Regions from separate parts of the Methylobacterium sp. D48H genome, predicted to be linked through region 1. Evidence: riboswitches for the same ligand, from Rfam matches in the RefSeq annotation. Region 1 holds a riboswitch; the other holds the start of a gene.
The links. Region 1 has a riboswitch for thiamine pyrophosphate ahead of thiO (glycine oxidase ThiO). Riboswitches for the same ligand answer to the same signal wherever they lie in the genome.
Positions count from the first base shown of each region.

Region 2: it holds a riboswitch for thiamine pyrophosphate, as region 1 does, so the genes downstream of both, thiC (phosphomethylpyrimidine synthase ThiC) here and thiO (glycine oxidase ThiO) in region 1, are expected to answer to the same signal.

Region 1 is NZ_JBKFAP010000001.1:234,351-242,004, reverse strand. Features, by position in the region: gene ACLBX8_RS01325 (glycosyltransferase) at 1-820, opposite strand, end outside; gene ACLBX8_RS01320 (retropepsin-like aspartic protease family protein) at 1,222-1,728, opposite strand; TPP riboswitch at 1,962-2,090, shown strand; gene thiO (glycine oxidase ThiO) at 2,155-3,378, shown strand; gene thiS (sulfur carrier protein ThiS) at 3,375-3,587, shown strand; gene thiG (thiazole synthase) at 3,590-4,393, shown strand; gene ACLBX8_RS01300 (thiamine phosphate synthase) at 4,390-5,046, shown strand; gene ACLBX8_RS01295 (peptidase) at 5,105-5,857, opposite strand; gene ACLBX8_RS01290 (transglutaminase family protein) at 5,902-6,729, opposite strand; gene ACLBX8_RS01285 (alpha-E domain-containing protein) at 6,751-7,654, opposite strand, start outside.
Region 2 is NZ_JBKFAP010000007.1:67,696-75,349, reverse strand. Features, by position in the region: gene ACLBX8_RS14585 (LysR family transcriptional regulator) at 1-292, opposite strand, end outside; gene ACLBX8_RS14580 (hypothetical protein) at 389-607, shown strand; gene ACLBX8_RS14575 (YoaK family protein) at 612-1,328, shown strand; gene ACLBX8_RS14570 (hypothetical protein) at 1,377-1,760, opposite strand; gene ACLBX8_RS14565 (hypothetical protein) at 1,945-2,448, shown strand; gene ACLBX8_RS14560 (hypothetical protein) at 2,549-2,794, shown strand; gene ACLBX8_RS14555 (acyltransferase family protein) at 2,801-3,871, opposite strand; gene ACLBX8_RS14550 (restriction endonuclease) at 3,988-4,362, opposite strand; gene ACLBX8_RS14545 (alpha/beta hydrolase) at 4,449-5,279, opposite strand; TPP riboswitch at 5,393-5,498, shown strand; gene thiC (phosphomethylpyrimidine synthase ThiC) at 5,570-7,456, shown strand; gene ACLBX8_RS14535 (TY-Chap domain-containing protein) at 7,479-7,654, opposite strand, start outside.

The DNA of each region.
Region 1 (7,654 bases):
CGAACCGCTTCCTCAGCCTGCAGAATCGGCTGGCCCCGTGGCGCGCCTCCGCCCGCCCCGGACGGATTGCGGTGGCGCGCTCGTAGAGCTGCAGCACCCTGTCCTCCGGCTCGTCGAGGCGCTCCGCGTTCACCGCGGCCATCAGCAGGTTGAAATAGACCTCCTCGTCCCATCCGCCGAGATCGGCCCGCTTCAGGAAGCAGGCGAGCGCTTTCCGGTACTCGCCGGCGGCGTCGTAGGTGGTGCCGAGGTACATCGTGTACCGGGCGATCATGAAGGGGTCCGTCTCGACCGCCAGCGCCTTCTCGAGGACGGCGATATCCCGCGCGTCCGCCGTCGCGTCGCGGTGGCGGGCACCGTCGTCGCCCCGACGCATCGCGAGGGGGAGGATCGGTGTCTCTGTCACGCCGGGGCAGCTGAGGAATTCGTGCAGGACGCCCCGGTAACGCCAGTTCTCCCGGGTGCTGACCAGCTGGTTGCGCCAGTACCGCGTGTGCGCGTCGATGATCTCGAACCGATAGCCGGGCGCACGCAGCTTCGGCATCGTGAAGTCCGCCGGGATGATCAGCTCATCGTCGGCGTCGATGATCAATGCGTACTGCGCGTGACGCCGCGCGAGTTTCAAGGCCTCGTTCCGATTGAAGGCGAAGTCGACCCAGGAGCGCTCGACCAGGGCACCCGGTATGTCCGCGAGCGCGGCGCGGACAACATCCTGGGTCCCGTCCGTCGAGCCGGTATCGACGACGATCCAATGATCGATGATCGGACGAACAGAATCGAGGCAACGCCGAATAACGTGGGCCTCGTCCTTCACGATCATGGACAAACAGATCGTCGATCCGCGATTCTTCATGCCGAAGCCGTCCCATCGCGCGCTCACGTGTCGGATGCGCAGTCATGCAGGCTCCTAGCATTGCCGTAATGCGCTGACAAAACAAACATATCCTTCGGCAAAATTTAGATTAAATATCCGTCAGGACAGACAATCGTCGATTTGTATATAAATACTCCGGCTTCATGGTCTCATAATTGGAAATACATGCAATCGATAGACTGATCGAGCGGATCAGGAGACGCCCGCCATCGGGCTGGCACGAGGCCCGAACGCCGTAGGTCATCGGCGCGGGCGTTGGGCCCGCAGCCGATCCCGTGGTGCAAGCTTGGGGGCCCCCCCCACAGGAGCGCCTCGGCCAGACAGATCAGCGTTGATCTCCGGCCGCTTCAGCCCCGGAGCGTCATCGTGCTGCCGGAGATGCCGAAATCGCGCAGACGCCTGAGGAACGACATGCCCAGCAAACTCGTCGACAGGAGCCCGCGCGGGATCACGACCGCATCGACGTCCCGCACCGTGATCGATCCGATCTGCACGATGGCGATCCGGATCGGCGCCACGCGGACCGTGCCGTTCGCGGTGTTCCAGACGCGGGTGAAATCGGCCGGAGTGACCCGGATCCCGATCCGCGCGGCATCCTCCTCGGAGAACGCGCAGGCGCTCGCCCCCGTATCGACCATCATCGGCAGCGAGCGGCCGTCCAACAGCGCATTGACGAAGAAGTGGCCGTTGCGCCCGGCCTGGAGGGCCACGCCGGCGGCGTCGACTGCGGGAACGGGCTCCGGCGGCGGCGTGACGGCGAGGGCCACCGGCGCCGGCCTCATGCCGTCGCGCAGCTTCAAGGCGGCCGTGACACCGAGGAAGCCGAGCAGGCAGATCAATAGGATTGCGCGCACGCGAGTCCGCCCGTGACGTGGAGTGCCGGCGACCGGAGACGTTCCGGAATCCCGGTGATGAGAGGCCAGACCGGTGAAGGGATGGTGCGCGATCGCGGCCGCCGCCGCGGCGCGCGCGCCGATTCCGCTCCGCTTGGTGTCCAGATCGTCACCGGGATCATCGGATTGTCGCGGGAACGCCCGGATGGTCGCGGCGCGGGGTTGACCGGCAGCGGCCGGGGAGCCACATCTGCGTCTGTTCCAGGGAGATCCCCGGCAAGGGGCTGAGAAACCGCTGGCACGTCCGTCAGGACCTGCGGCGCGGAAATCCTTCGAACCTGATCCGGCTCATACCGGCGTAGGGATTGGACCGCGGCCGCCTGAAAGGCAGGCCACAGCTTCTCACCGAAGCGCACGGCCCGATCTCCGCGACGGCAATCCGCGGAGATGATTGTGCCCCTCGACCGACCCGCCTCACCGATCGGCCGCCGCCGCAACCCGGACGGCAGCGTCGCGCCGGCGACCCTTCCGGCGCGGACGGACGTCGCCGTGGTCGGCGGCGGGCTGATCGGGCTGTCGATCGCGTGGCGCCTCGCCCGGGCCGGCCGCGCCGTGACGGTGCTGGAGCGGGACACGATCGGGGCGGGCGCGAGCCTCGCGGCCACCGGCATGCTGGCCCCGGCCGCCGAGCACGAGCCGGGCTCCGATCCGCTGCTGCCGCTCGCCCTGGACTCGCTGCGGCTCTGGCCCGCGTTCCGCGACGCCCTGGAGGCCGAGTCCGGCCGGGCGATCGACTACCGCGCCGACGGCACCCTGGTGCTGGCGGTCGGCCGCGACGAGGTCGAGCGCCTGCGCTTCCGCTTCGACCTTCAGCGCCGCTCGGGGCTCGAGGCCACGTGGCTGCCGGGCAGCGAGGTCCGGCGCCTGGAGCCGGGCCTGCGCCCCTCCGTCACCGCCGGGATCCACTGCCCGCTCGACCATCAGATCGATCCCCGTCTGGTCATGGACGCCCTTACCGAGGCCTGCCGCCGCGCCGGCGCGATCCTGGTTGAGCGGACCCCCGTCACCGCCCTGGACTGGTCGGGTGGCCGCGTGACCGGGATCCGCGCCGGCGACCGCGTCGTCGCGGCCGAGACCGTCATCCTCGCCTCCGGCGCCTGGAGCGGGGAGGGCGGCCTGCTGCCCGACGCGCTCGCCCTTCCGGTCCGCCCGCTGAAGGGCCAGTCCCTGGCCCTGCGCACCACCGCTCGGACCGGTACCCTGGCGCGGATGGTCTGGACCGAGCAGGTCCACATGGCCCCGAAGAGCGACGGCCAACTCGTCGTGGGCGCGACCGTGGAGGATTGCGGCTTCCGTCCCGGCGTCACCGCGGGCGGACTCTACGCCCTGCTGGAGGGTGCCCGCCGGGTGCTACCCGGCATCGAGGAGATGGAGGTGGAGGCGGTCTGGAGCGGGTACCGCCCGACCTCGGACGACGACGCACCGATCCTCGACGCGATCGCGCCGGGCCTCGTCGCCGCCACCGGGCATCACCGCAACGGCTACCTGCTCGCCCCGGTGACCGCCGACGCGATCGCCGCGCTGGTGCTGCGCGGCGCGCTGCCGGAGGTGGCGCGTCCCTTCACCCGCGCGCGCTTCGGCCAGCCGGAAGCGCTGAGGGCCTCGGCATGAAACTCCTCGTCAACGGTGAGCCGCGCGAGTGCGCGGTCGAGACGGTGGACGCCCTGTTCCGCCTGGAGGCGGAGGAGAGCGGCATCGAGAGCCCGCAGGGCGTCGCCATCGCGCTGAACGGCCGCGTTCTGCGCCGCCGGGACTGGGGCGAGACACCGGTCGCGGAGGGCGACCGGGTCGAGATCGTCCGCGCCATGCAGGGAGGTTGAGCATGGACCAGAGTCACTTGCCGCCGCGCCCCGAGGGTGGGGATGACGGCCTGACCATCGCCGGGGTGAGGCTGTCGTCCCGGCTGTTCATCGGCACCGCCGGCTACCCGACGCAGGCGATCATGCGCGACGCCGTCGCGGCGAGCGGCGCCGACGTGGTCACCGCCTCGATCCGCCGGGTCTCGCTCCAGGGCCACGGCTCGGACACGGTCAAGATCCTGAAGGGCAAGCGCTTCTTGCCGAACACCGCCGGCTGCGAGACGGCCCGCGACGCGATCATGACCGCCGAACTCGCCCGCGAGGCGCTCGACACCAACTGGATCAAGGTCGAGGTGATCGGCGACCGCGAGACGCTCTACCCGGACGTGATGGAGCTGATCGAGGCCTGCCGCCATCTCGTGGACGACGGCTTCGTCGTGCTGCCCTACTGCAACGACGACCCGATCGTGTGCCAGCGCCTGGAGGATCTCGGCTGCGCCGCGGTGATGCCCATGGGCTCGCTGATCGGCTCCGGGATGGGTGTCGCCAATCCGGCCAACTTGGAGCTGATCTGCCGCCGGGCGACGGTGCCGGTGGTGGTCGATGCCGGCATCGGCACCGCATCGGACGCGGTGATTGCCATGGAGCTCGGCGCCTCCGCCTGCCTGATCAACACCGCCGTGGCCAAGGCCGACGATCCGGTGCGGATGGCTCGCGCCATGGGCCGGGCCGTGGAGGCCGGGCGCGACGCGCACCGCGCCGGGCGGATCCCCCGCCGCGGCCGGGCCGAACCGTCGAGCCCGCAGCTCGGCCTCGTCGGCTCGTGAGGGCGCTACCGTCGCCGCTGCTCGCGGTGACGGACCGGCACGGGCATCCGCGGCCCCTCGCCGAGACCGTCCAGGCGGTCCTCGACGGCGGCGGGCGCTGGATCTGGTTCCGCGACAGGGACCTGGAGGCGGATGCCCGCCTGCGCCTCGGCGCGCGCGTGGCCGAGCGCGTGCGGGCCGCGAACGGCGTCCTGACGATCGGAGGCGATGTCGCGCTCGCGCGCGCCCTCGGTGCCGACGGCCTGCATCTCGGCGGCGGCTCGGGACCGGAGGCGATCGCGGCGGCGCGGGCGGCACTCGGTCCGCTCGCGCTGATCGGCGTCTCGGCCCACGCGCCGCGCGAGGCTGCGGCTGCCGCGCAGGCCGGCGCCGATTACGTGACCCTCAGCCCGATCTACACGACCGCGAGCAAGCCCGGCTACGGGCCGGCGCTCGGGTCCGAGGGGATCGGCGCCGCGCGGGCGGCGGGCCTGCCGATCGTGGCCCTGGGCGGTGTCGGGCCCGAGATGATCGGGGCCTGTCGCGCGGCGGGGGCTGCGGGCTTCGCCGTCATGGGTGGCCCGATGCGCGCCCTGGATCCGGCCGACGCGACCCGGGCGCTCCTGAAGGCCTGGGGCGCAGCGGAGTCTTCAGCGGCTCGGACAGCCACGTAGAAATCTGCCCCCGTCCCGGCGAGCGCAGCGGAGCAAGACGGCCGATGCTGTAGTTGCCCTAGGCGTTGGACGGTCCGTAGGGCGGGCGCGGGATCGCCCGGTGCGCCGCGCGCAGCGCAGCCGACCAGCGCTCGCGCAGATCGTGGAAGTAGCCCTCGCCGGCCTCGATCCGGTGGTTCACCTCGAGCGTCAGCGCGTTCCGGCGAGCGACCGCGATGTCGATCGGCAGGCCGACGCCCAGATTGGAGCGCATGGTCGAATCCATCGAGACCAGGCTCACCTTGAGGGCGTCGTAGAGGTCGGTCGTGTACTTCACGGCGCGGTCGAGGATCGGCTTGCCGTACTTGTGCTCACCGATCTGGAGGAACGGCGCGTCGGTGCTGCACTCGATGAAATTGCCGGCGGAGTAGATCAGGTACAGCCGCATCTCGCCGGTGCCGATCTGGCCGCCGAACAGCAGCGAGATCGAGAACCGGATGTTGGCGGCCTCGAACCCGTCCTTCTCGATGGCGCGCACCCGCCGGATGGCCCGGCCGATCAGCTGCGCCGCCTGGAACATCGTCGGCGCCTCGACGAGCTTCTGCGGCGGCTCACCCTCCTCCTCGCCGGGCACGCCCTCCTGGAGCAGGCTGAGCACCGACTGAGTGATCGAGAGGTTGCCCGCGGAAGCGAGCATCATCACCCGCTCGCCCGGCACGTTGAAATGGTGGAGCTTGCGGTAGGTCGAGATGTCGTCGAGCCCCGCATTGGTGCGGGTATCGGCGACCATGACCAGCCCTTCCTCCACCAGGACACCGACGCAGTAGGTCATCGTTTTCGGGCTCTCGTGCGGTCGGCGGACTGGGGTCGGGACGGTCAGGATTGAGCGGCGGCCCTGCCTTGCTCGACCCGGAGCTTCACGTCCAGTGTCTCGGTGCCACCGCCGGTCCGGCTGCCGCGGATCGGCGCCGCCCCGAGATAGTCCAGGCCGGTGGCGACGCGGATGTAGTTGTCCGTCGGGCTGACGTCGTAGCACGGGTCGAACGCCACCCAGCCGAGATCCGGCACCAGGGCCTCGACCCAGCCGTGGGGCGCCTCGACATCCGCCTGCCCGTCCTCCCGGGCCCGGTAGCCGGCGACGTAGCGCGCCGGGATGCCGATGTGGCGGGCGGCGGCGATGAGCACGTGGGCGAGATCCTGGCAGATTCCGCGGCCCGCCGCGAACGCCTTGCCGGCTGGCACCGCGCCGCTCGCGGGACCGGGCTCGTGGGCCACAGCACCGTGGACCGCCCCCATCAGCCGGTGGAGTCGGGCCAAGGTCGCACCGTCGTCCTCGGCGGCGACGCGCTCCGCGAAGGCGTGCAACTCCGGGCTCGCGGCGCACAGGTCCGTGTCGCGCAGGTAGAACTCGTCCGGCAGGCGCTCCACCGTGCCACGCACGACGCCGTGCGTGTCGTCGGTGTCGACCTCGCCGGTGACCCGGATGGTCAGGGCGTCGGCCGGCTCGTCCGGGGTGAACCAGTGGACGACGTTGCCGAACCCGTCCTCGCGGGCGGTCAGCCGCCCGTCGACGGTGGTGTCGATCCGCCACCCGCGGACGTACTGCCCATCATGGTCGCGCGGCGTCAGCCGCAGGACCTGCACGAGCCCGCGGGCGGGCTGCTCGTACGTGTAGATGGTCTCGTGAACCACGCGGATGCGCATGCGCCGTCCTGTTCGTCCTGTTCAGCCGACCAGATACTGCTTCGCGATCGCCTCGCCCACCTTGTTGTTCTCGGCGATGAACGCCTCGACGAACTCGTGCAGCCCGGTGGCGAAGACCCGGTCGATATCCTCGCCCTCCAGCTTCGCCAACATGTTTCCCGCGAGGCGCTGGCTCGGGCCCCGGCGGCCGTAGGCGTCGGCGATCAGGTCGAGATACTCGACGATCACGCCGTAGCAGTTCGCGAAGGAGCGCGGCATCTGCTTGTTGAGCATCAGGAGGTCGGCCACCAGCAGCGGCTTGATGCTCTCCCGGTAAACCCAGTGGTAGGCGTTGAACGCCGACACTTCGCGCAGGATCGTGGTCCACTGGAAGTAGTCAAGGCTGCCGCCCACCGTCTCGTCGTGCGGCAGCAGGATCTGGTACTTCACGTCGAGGATGCGGGCGGTGTTGTCCGCCCGCTCGATCGCCGTGCCGAGCCGAGTGAACCAGAAGGCGTCGTTGCGCAGCATCGTCCGGAAGGCCGAGCCGTCGAAGGTCAGCGAGACGGTCTTCACCCAGTCGAGGAAGCGGCCGAACTCGTCGCGGTTCAGGTCTTTGCCGGCGTAGTTGCGCAGCTCCAGCCACGCGCCGTTGATCGCGTCCCACATCTCGGTGGTGAGCGCCGTGCGCACCGAGCGGGCATTCTCGCGGGCCGCCTCGATGCAGGAGCGGATCGAGGACGGGTTGTGCGGGCTGAAGGCCAGGAAGTCGCAGACCGTGTCGGCGTTGATCGCGCTGTAATGGGTCTTGAACGCGTCGGGGTCGCCGGCCGAGGCGAGGGCCGATTCCCACTCGTTGCTCCCGCCGCCGCCGTAGCTCGTCGGCAGAGACGCGAATCGGTGCGCCGCGTCGAGGATACGGGCGACGAAGTCGGCGCGCTCGACG
Region 2 (7,654 bases), on a different contig from region 1:
CGAGCCGGATACGGCCGCGCAGGCCTTCCGGCGAGAAGAAGGCGCGCAGCCGATCCTGCGCGTCCACCACGTCGCGGGCGAAGCCGATCATGGCCTGACCGTCCGGCGTGGGCGCGACCCGGTGGGTGTCCCGCGTCAGGAGCGCGCGACCGAGCGCCTGCTCGAGCCGGGCGATGTGCCCGCTCACCGTGGATTGCCGCAGACCGAGAGCCTGCGCCGCGGCGGTGAAGCTGCGGCTCTCGATGACGGCCAGGAACGAGCGCAGGAGCTCGATGTTCGGGTTGCCTATCATGAGTCACGATAACCGATATCGGTAACCTGCGGGCGCCGCGCAGCGTTAGGGTTCGGGACAACCCCGTCCCAGAGCCGCGCCGCGAAGCCTTGCCCGATGACCGCACCCGTTATCGTGACCACGCTGTTCGTCGGCGGCCTCATGGCGATCCCGACGCTCGGGAAATGGGCGACGCAGGTCACAGAGGTGCTCGCCTCCCTGCTGGCGATCGCCACCGTGCTGGTCGCGATCCTGTATCTCTGCGATCGCTGGCCCGACTACTTCGCCAATCCGCGGATGCCGGTCGGCCTGACGGCGACGCCCTTCGCCGACTGAGACGATGACCCGTCCCGCGCGAGCTCGGAGACCGGGGACCGGTCCCTTCGCCGGCGCCGCCCTGGCATTCGTCGCCGGCTTCGTCGACGCGGCGGCCTTCATCGCCCTGACCGGACTCTTCACCGCTCACGTCACCGGCAACTTCGTCCTGATCGGCGCCGAGTTAGTGGCGAGCTCCAGCGGCGTGGTTGCCAAGCTCCTGGCGCTGCCCGTCTTCGTCGGAGCGGTGGCGGGAGCTCGAATCCTGGCCCTGGCGCTGGAGCGGCGGGCTTTCGACCCCCTGCCCTGCCTCCTCGCCGTCGAGGTGACCCTGCTCGCGGGATTCGGGTTGTGTGGCACCGTCTGGTCGCCCCTCGGCGGAGCGGACAGTGCCGCTTCCATCGCCGTCGGCATGCTCGCGGTCGCGGCCATGGGGTTACAGAACGCCATCGGCCGCCTGTCTCTCGGCCATCTCGCCCCCACGACGGTCATGACGGTGAGCGTCAGCCAGGCCGTCATCGACGCGACCGACCTCGTCCTGGGACGCGGCCCACAGCGCGATCAGACCCGGGAGAGGTTCCTGCGCGTGCTCCTGGCGATCGCGGCCTTCGCCGCGGGCGCGCTGTTCGGCGCCTTCGGGATCGCCCATCTCGCCTTCGGCAGCATCGTCCTGCCGCTCGGCGTTCTGACGGCCCTGATCGTCCTGGCCGCGGCGCCAGGAGACGCCGGCGCCGGGCCGTGAGGAGCCGCGCCGCGCGGCGCTCGGGCGGCGCTCGGGCGGCGACCGCCATCACCGCTCGGCCGGCGGTTCGGGCGATGGCTTACCCAGCACCCGTCGCGCCTCGGCGAGCAGCACGGGATGGCGGGCCGCCTGCGGACCGGAATCCGGCGTCTCGCGGCCGAGCCGGGCGATGCGCGCCCCGAACAGGCGCCGGCGCAGACCGAACCGGCGGACGCTCATCAGCAGCGCCTGAAGCACGAGGCGGACGGCCTCGGTCCGCTCGCGCTCCTCCACGATCGCCGCCGCGAGAGCGGCCTCGCGCCGGAGCGCGGCCTCGAGCTCCTCCCGGACGGCGGCGCGGGCCGCCTCGTCCTTGCGCGCCGCGTCGAGCTGGATCCGGCATTCTTGGAGCGCGCTGAGCAGCAGAAGCTCCTGCGCGGACGCATCCCTCATCAAGGCCTCCCGGGGCGCCGTCTCCCGTCCGACGACGGGGCGTTCCGCCCGATCACCGTCGCGCCGGCCGCGGACCGGCCCGCGCGCATCCTGGTGCGACGCCATAGCGAGCGCGGCCGCTGGCCGGAAGCCGCCGACCGGATTATTCGGCACCCGCACCGCAAACCACGGGGGAATCGGGGACGTGCAGATTCGGATCGCTCTGGCCTTCGGGGCCATCACGCTGGGAGGCGGCGCGCTGGCACCCGCCCCGGCCCAGGCCTACCAGCTCGACACGGTGAACCTGGTCGGCTGCGCGCAGGAGGGCGGCGTCTGCCGGATGCCCTATCCCACCAACGTCTATTACGGCGTGCCCGGCCGGACGAACGGCCGGCCGTTCCCGCAGGGCGGCGTCGTGCCCTGCAACACCCAGACCTTCGGCGATCCGGCGCCGGGCCAGGCGAAGAGCTGCTGGTACGCCCCGCGGATCAACGCGGGCGGCGGTGGGGGCTACGGCGGCGGAGGCTACGGCGGTGGCGGCGGGGGTGCCTACGGCGGCGGGGGCGGCTACCGAAATGACGGCTACGACGACCGGCGCGACGCCTACCGCGACCGCCGCGACTACGACCGCCCGCCGCCGCGCCGCTCCTACGACGACGATTACGGGCCGGGGCCACGCCGCTACCGGGGTGATCCCGACGAGTACTGATCTCGGTCGAGCAGGGCAGGCACGGGAACGTATTTGCCCTGTTAACCGCGATCCGGCATCGTCCGGCTCCGCGGAGCCACGAGACGGGACGGAGGAGCTGATGACGGAGAATCGCCGCGGCACCTTCCGGAAGAACGCCTTCACGTTCGGCGCCGTGCTGCTCGACGGCGGCGAGGTGAGCTGCCTGGTCTGGGACGCCACCGACGTCGGCGCGCAGATCGAGGTCGAGGACGATCAGGCCGTGCCGGACCGCTTCGCGCTTCGTGTCAGCACGGGCACCGAACCGCGCCCGGCCACCGTGGCGTGGCGGCGCAGCCGGCGGATCGGTATCGCCTTCGACGGCTGAGGTCCCTCAGGTCGCCTGCAGGGCCGGGCTCGGCTTAGGCCCGGACCCGGCCAGCCGGAACAGGCGCGGCCGGACGAACAGCAGGTCGAGCGCCGTCCCGCGGACCAGCCGCTCCAGCACCAGCGGCAGGATCACCGCCGTCGCCATGACGGTCAGGCTCGCGAGGCCGATATCGGTGATCGCGCCGGTGCGCACGAGGATCTCCCGCGTCGCCGCCATCGGCAGCGAGAAGGCCAGGTAGATCACGATCGAGCGCTGGCCGCAGGTCCGGACCGCCTCGGCGGCCGGACCGCCGGCGCGGCCGATGAGAGCCGCCGCCACCACGATCGCGAGGGCTCCGGCCCCGCCGAGGGCGAGGCTCACCAGCGGCAGGCTGGCGAGGGTCGGATGATCCGGCAGGCCCGACGGGGTCAGCGCGAGCCAGCCTTCCAGGACCGCCCAGGCCGCCAAACCGCAGAGTGCGAGTGGGACGCGGCGGCGCGCCGCGTCGGCGAGCGCGAAGATCCGCCCGGCGAAGAGGTAGCCCGCGACGAAGTAGACGTAGCGGGCGCAGAACTCCTCGATCAGGGTCGACTCGCTGCGGATGTCGGCGATCTGCAGCAGGGCGGCGCCGGCGAGGAGCACGCCGCCGGGCACGCGGCGCAGGGCCTTGGTGACCACCGAGAACACCGCGAGCAGGTAAATGAACCAGAGGCTGGAATAGGGCTCGATCAGCGCGTGGGCGAGATGCGCCGCGAAGGCCGCGGGGCCGGCATCGCCGACGATCTTGCCGTACTTGGCGACCGACTGGATCACCAGCCAGAGCAGGTAGAAATAGGCGAAGTGGACCACCCGGCGGTCGGAGAACAGGCGCCAGTCGCGGTCGATCACCCGTCCCACGAACAGGCCGGAGAGCAGGAAGAAGTCCGGGATCCGGAACGGCTTCGCGAAGGCGACGACCGGGTGGAGGAAGCCCTCGCCGCCCATGGCCTCGCCGGTGCCGATGACCGAATGCATCATGACGACCAGGAGGATGCAGATCCCCTTGGCGATATCGACCCAGGCGAGCCGATCCCCCGTATCACCCACCCCGGCCATCGTCCCAACCCTCGCGATCGGGGCGATCCTGGACCGGTTCGGGTTGACGGCAAGGAACGGGGCGGCGGCCACCTGCGGATGTGACGAACGCCCGGTAAACGCCGGCCGGGCAGGTGTCAGATCTTGCGGCGCGCCGACTTCCGCTCGCGGGTCATGCGCGTGGCGGCGTGGAAATCGTCGGGCTTGCCGCGGACCCAGACGAGGAAGCGCGCGATCTCCGGATCGGCGCGCAAGGCCTCGACGTCGGCGAGGCGCTTGGCGATCTCCGCCTCGCTGTAGCGGGCGTGGATCGCCGAGTGGCAGATCTGGTGCAGCCGGACCGTGCCGCGATGGGTCCCGCCCTTCAGCTTCGGCGTGAGGTGATGGAGGCTGGAGCGGGCGTGGCGCGGGATCGGGCGCTCGCAGAGGGGGCAGACCGGGTCCGGCGGGCCCGGGACGCCCGGCGCGTCCGGATCCTCGGCGCTCCAGCGCTGCGAGCGCCGTCCGACCACGCGAGCCTCCCTCTCCTACCCCTGCTGATCCACCGGTTGCGGGCAGGCCGCTGCGAGCGCCGTCCGACCACGCGAGCCTCCCTCTCCTACCCCTGCTGATCCACCGGTTGCGGGCAGGCCGGACCGACGCTCTGTCCGAACAGCGCCTCGGCCTCGCGATCCCGGCTCCCCAGGATGGAGACGTGGTCCCCGGGGATCACGTCGATCCGCGCCCGCTGGCCGGCCGCCTCGGCGAGGTTCCGCGCCAGCTTGGCCGGCACCACCGTGTCGTCGCGGCCCTGCACGATCAGCACGGGCGCCGACCCGTCGCGGATGCGCAGATCCGAGCGGTACGTGTCGCGCAGGAGCCAGATCGGGGCTAGCGGGACATGCAGCCGCACGGTGTGGGTCATCGAGTCGAACGGCGCCTCCAGGTACAGGCCGATCGTCGGCACCCGTTCGGCGACGGCCACGGCCACGGCGGCCCCGAGGGAGTGTCCGTGGAGGAGGATCGGCGCGTCGGGCGCCCGCGCCCGCGCGGCCTCGACGGCCGCCAGCCCGTCGCGGATCAGCCCGTCCTCGCTGGGGCTGCCGGTGGAGCCGGGATAGCCGCGATAGGCCACAGTGAGCACGCCCCAGCCGCGCGCCCGCCAGGGCTCCGCGGCGAAGCGGGCCGCGTGCGGCTCGGGGCGGGACCCGTTGCCGTGGAAGCTCACGACGACGCCGCAGCCCGGCCGCGGAGGCCGCCACAGGCCGTGCAGGGTCTCGCCGTCGGGGGTCGCGACCGTGATCGTCGCGAGGCCCGGCGGGATCGTCCACGGGTTCTGCGGCCCGAAGGCGCCCGGATAGAGGAACCGGCGCTGCCCGAGCGCGAGCGCGGCGCAGGCCAGCCCGCAGAGGAGGAGCGCGGCGAGCAGGAGGCCGGCGATGAGGCGCATTGCGGTGCGATTAAGTACCGGAGGACGCGTGCGTTCGGACGAACGGTTTCGGGGATGTGTTTTCTAGGGCGGCCGGTCAGCATTGACAAAGCGGCCCGCGGGCCCGAGTCTGGAACCATTCCGAGGGGGGCCCTGAAGAGGGCTGAGATTGGGCACGCTGCCCTGACCCTTGAACCTGATCCGGCTCATACCGGCGGAGGGACGGGAACCTGCGGTCGCATCTCGCGCGACCTCATCTCATCTCGGCCATCGCGTGGACCGGACCGCTCCAGCACGAGGAGAGGCCCACGATGAACGCACCCGTTCTCCCGAAGGACGTGAAAGGCAGCCCCGAGACCGTGACCACGGGTCCGGTCACTGGATCGCGCAAGGCGTACGCGAACCCGGCCGGGCGGCCGGACATCCGCGTTCCCTATCGCGAGATCGTCCTCTCCGATCCGAAGGAGGAGCCGGTGCGGGTCTACGACCCGTCGGGCCCCTACACCGAGACCGATGCCCGCATCGACCTCAACGCCGGCCTTCCCGGCGTGCGCGAGCCCTGGGTCGCGGCCCGCGGTTACGCGGCCGTCGCGCCGCGGGCGGTGAAGCCCGAGGATAACGCCTTCGCGGGCGACAAGCTCGTGGCCCCCTGCCCCGCCGAGCGGACCATCCGCAAGGCGGCCCCGGGCCAGATGGTGACCCAGTACGAGTTCGCCCGCGCGGGGATCATCACCGAGGAGATGATCTACGTCGCCCATCGCGAGAACGTCTGCCGCGAGGCCATGCTCGCGGGCGCCGAGGCCGCGCTCGCGGACGGCCAGAGCTTCGGGGCCTCGGTCCCGCCCTTCATCACCCCGGAATTCGTGCGCGATGAGATCGCCCGCGGCCGGGCGATCATCCCGGCCAACATCAACCACACCGAGCTGGAGCCGATGGCGATCGGCCGGAACTTCCTGGTCAAGATCAACGCCAACATCGGCAACTCCGCCGTGACCTCCTCGGCCGCCGACGAGGTCGAGAAGCTCGTCTGGTCGATCCGCTGGGGCGCCGACACGGTCATGGACCTGTCCACCGGCCGCAACATCCACAACATCCGCTCGTGGATCATCCGCAACAGCCCGGTCCCGATCGGCACAGTGCCGATCTACCAGGCGCTGGAGAAGGTCGGCGGCGACCCGCTCAAGCTCGACTGGGAGGTCTTCAAGGACACGCTGATCGAGCAGGCCGAGCAGGGCATCGACTACTTCACGATCCATGCCGGCGTGCGGCTCGCCCACGTGCCGCTGACCGCCCGGCGCGTCACCGGCATCGTCTCCCGCGGAGGCTCGATCATGGCGCGCTGGTGCCTGGCCGGGCACCGGGAATCGTTCCTCTACGAGCGGTTCGACGAGATCTGCGACATCATGCGGGCCTACGACGTCTCGTTCTCCCTGGGCGACGGCCTGCGCCCGGGCTCGATCGCCGACGCCAACGACGCCGCGCAGTTCGGCGAGCTGGAGACGCTCGGCGAGCTGACCAAGGTCGCCTGGGACAAGGGCTGCCAGGTGATGATCGAAGGCCCCGGCCACGTGCCGATGCACAAGATCAAGGTCAACATGGAGAAGCAGCTGAAGGAGTGCGGCGAGGCGCCGTTCTACACCCTCGGCCCGCTGACCACCGACATCGCCCCGGGCTACGATCACATCACCTCGGGCATCGGCGCCGCCATGATCGGCTGGTTCGGCACCGCGATGCTCTGCTACGTCACCCCGAAGGAGCATCTCGGCCTGCCGGACCGGGACGACGTGAAGACCGGCGTCATCACTTACAAGATCGCCGCCCACGCCGCCGACCTCGCCAAGGGGCATCCCGCCGCGCAGCTCCGGGACGACGCGCTCAGCCGCGCCCGGTTCGACTTCCGCTGGGAGGACCAGTTCAACCTGGGCCTCGATCCGGATACCGCCCGGCGCTTCCACGACGAGACCCTGCCGAAGGACGCCCACAAGGTCGCGCATTTCTGCTCGATGTGCGGGCCGAAATTCTGCTCGATGAAGATCACGCAGGACCTGCGCGCCGAGGTGCTGGCGATGGAGGAGGCCGGCGAGGTCGTGGGCGCGGCGCCCGCGATGTCGAAGGCCGAGGCCGAGGCCGGCATGCGGGCGAAGTCGCAGGAATTCCTGGCCGAGGGCGGCAAGCTCTACGTCGACGCCGCCGAGTGAGACGGCGGCGCGCCCGGTCCGCTCAGGATTCGGGCGCGCCGCAGCGCAGCCCCGTCGTTCCGCCGTACGGGGCCTCGATATCGAGAATGTCGCCCGGGCGGGCGCCGTAGGCATCGTGCAGCGCCGCGAGCATCAGATCCGCGGCGATGCCCATGTCGGGCGGCGATCCCAGCTCCACGAGGCGCGCGAAGTTCTCCG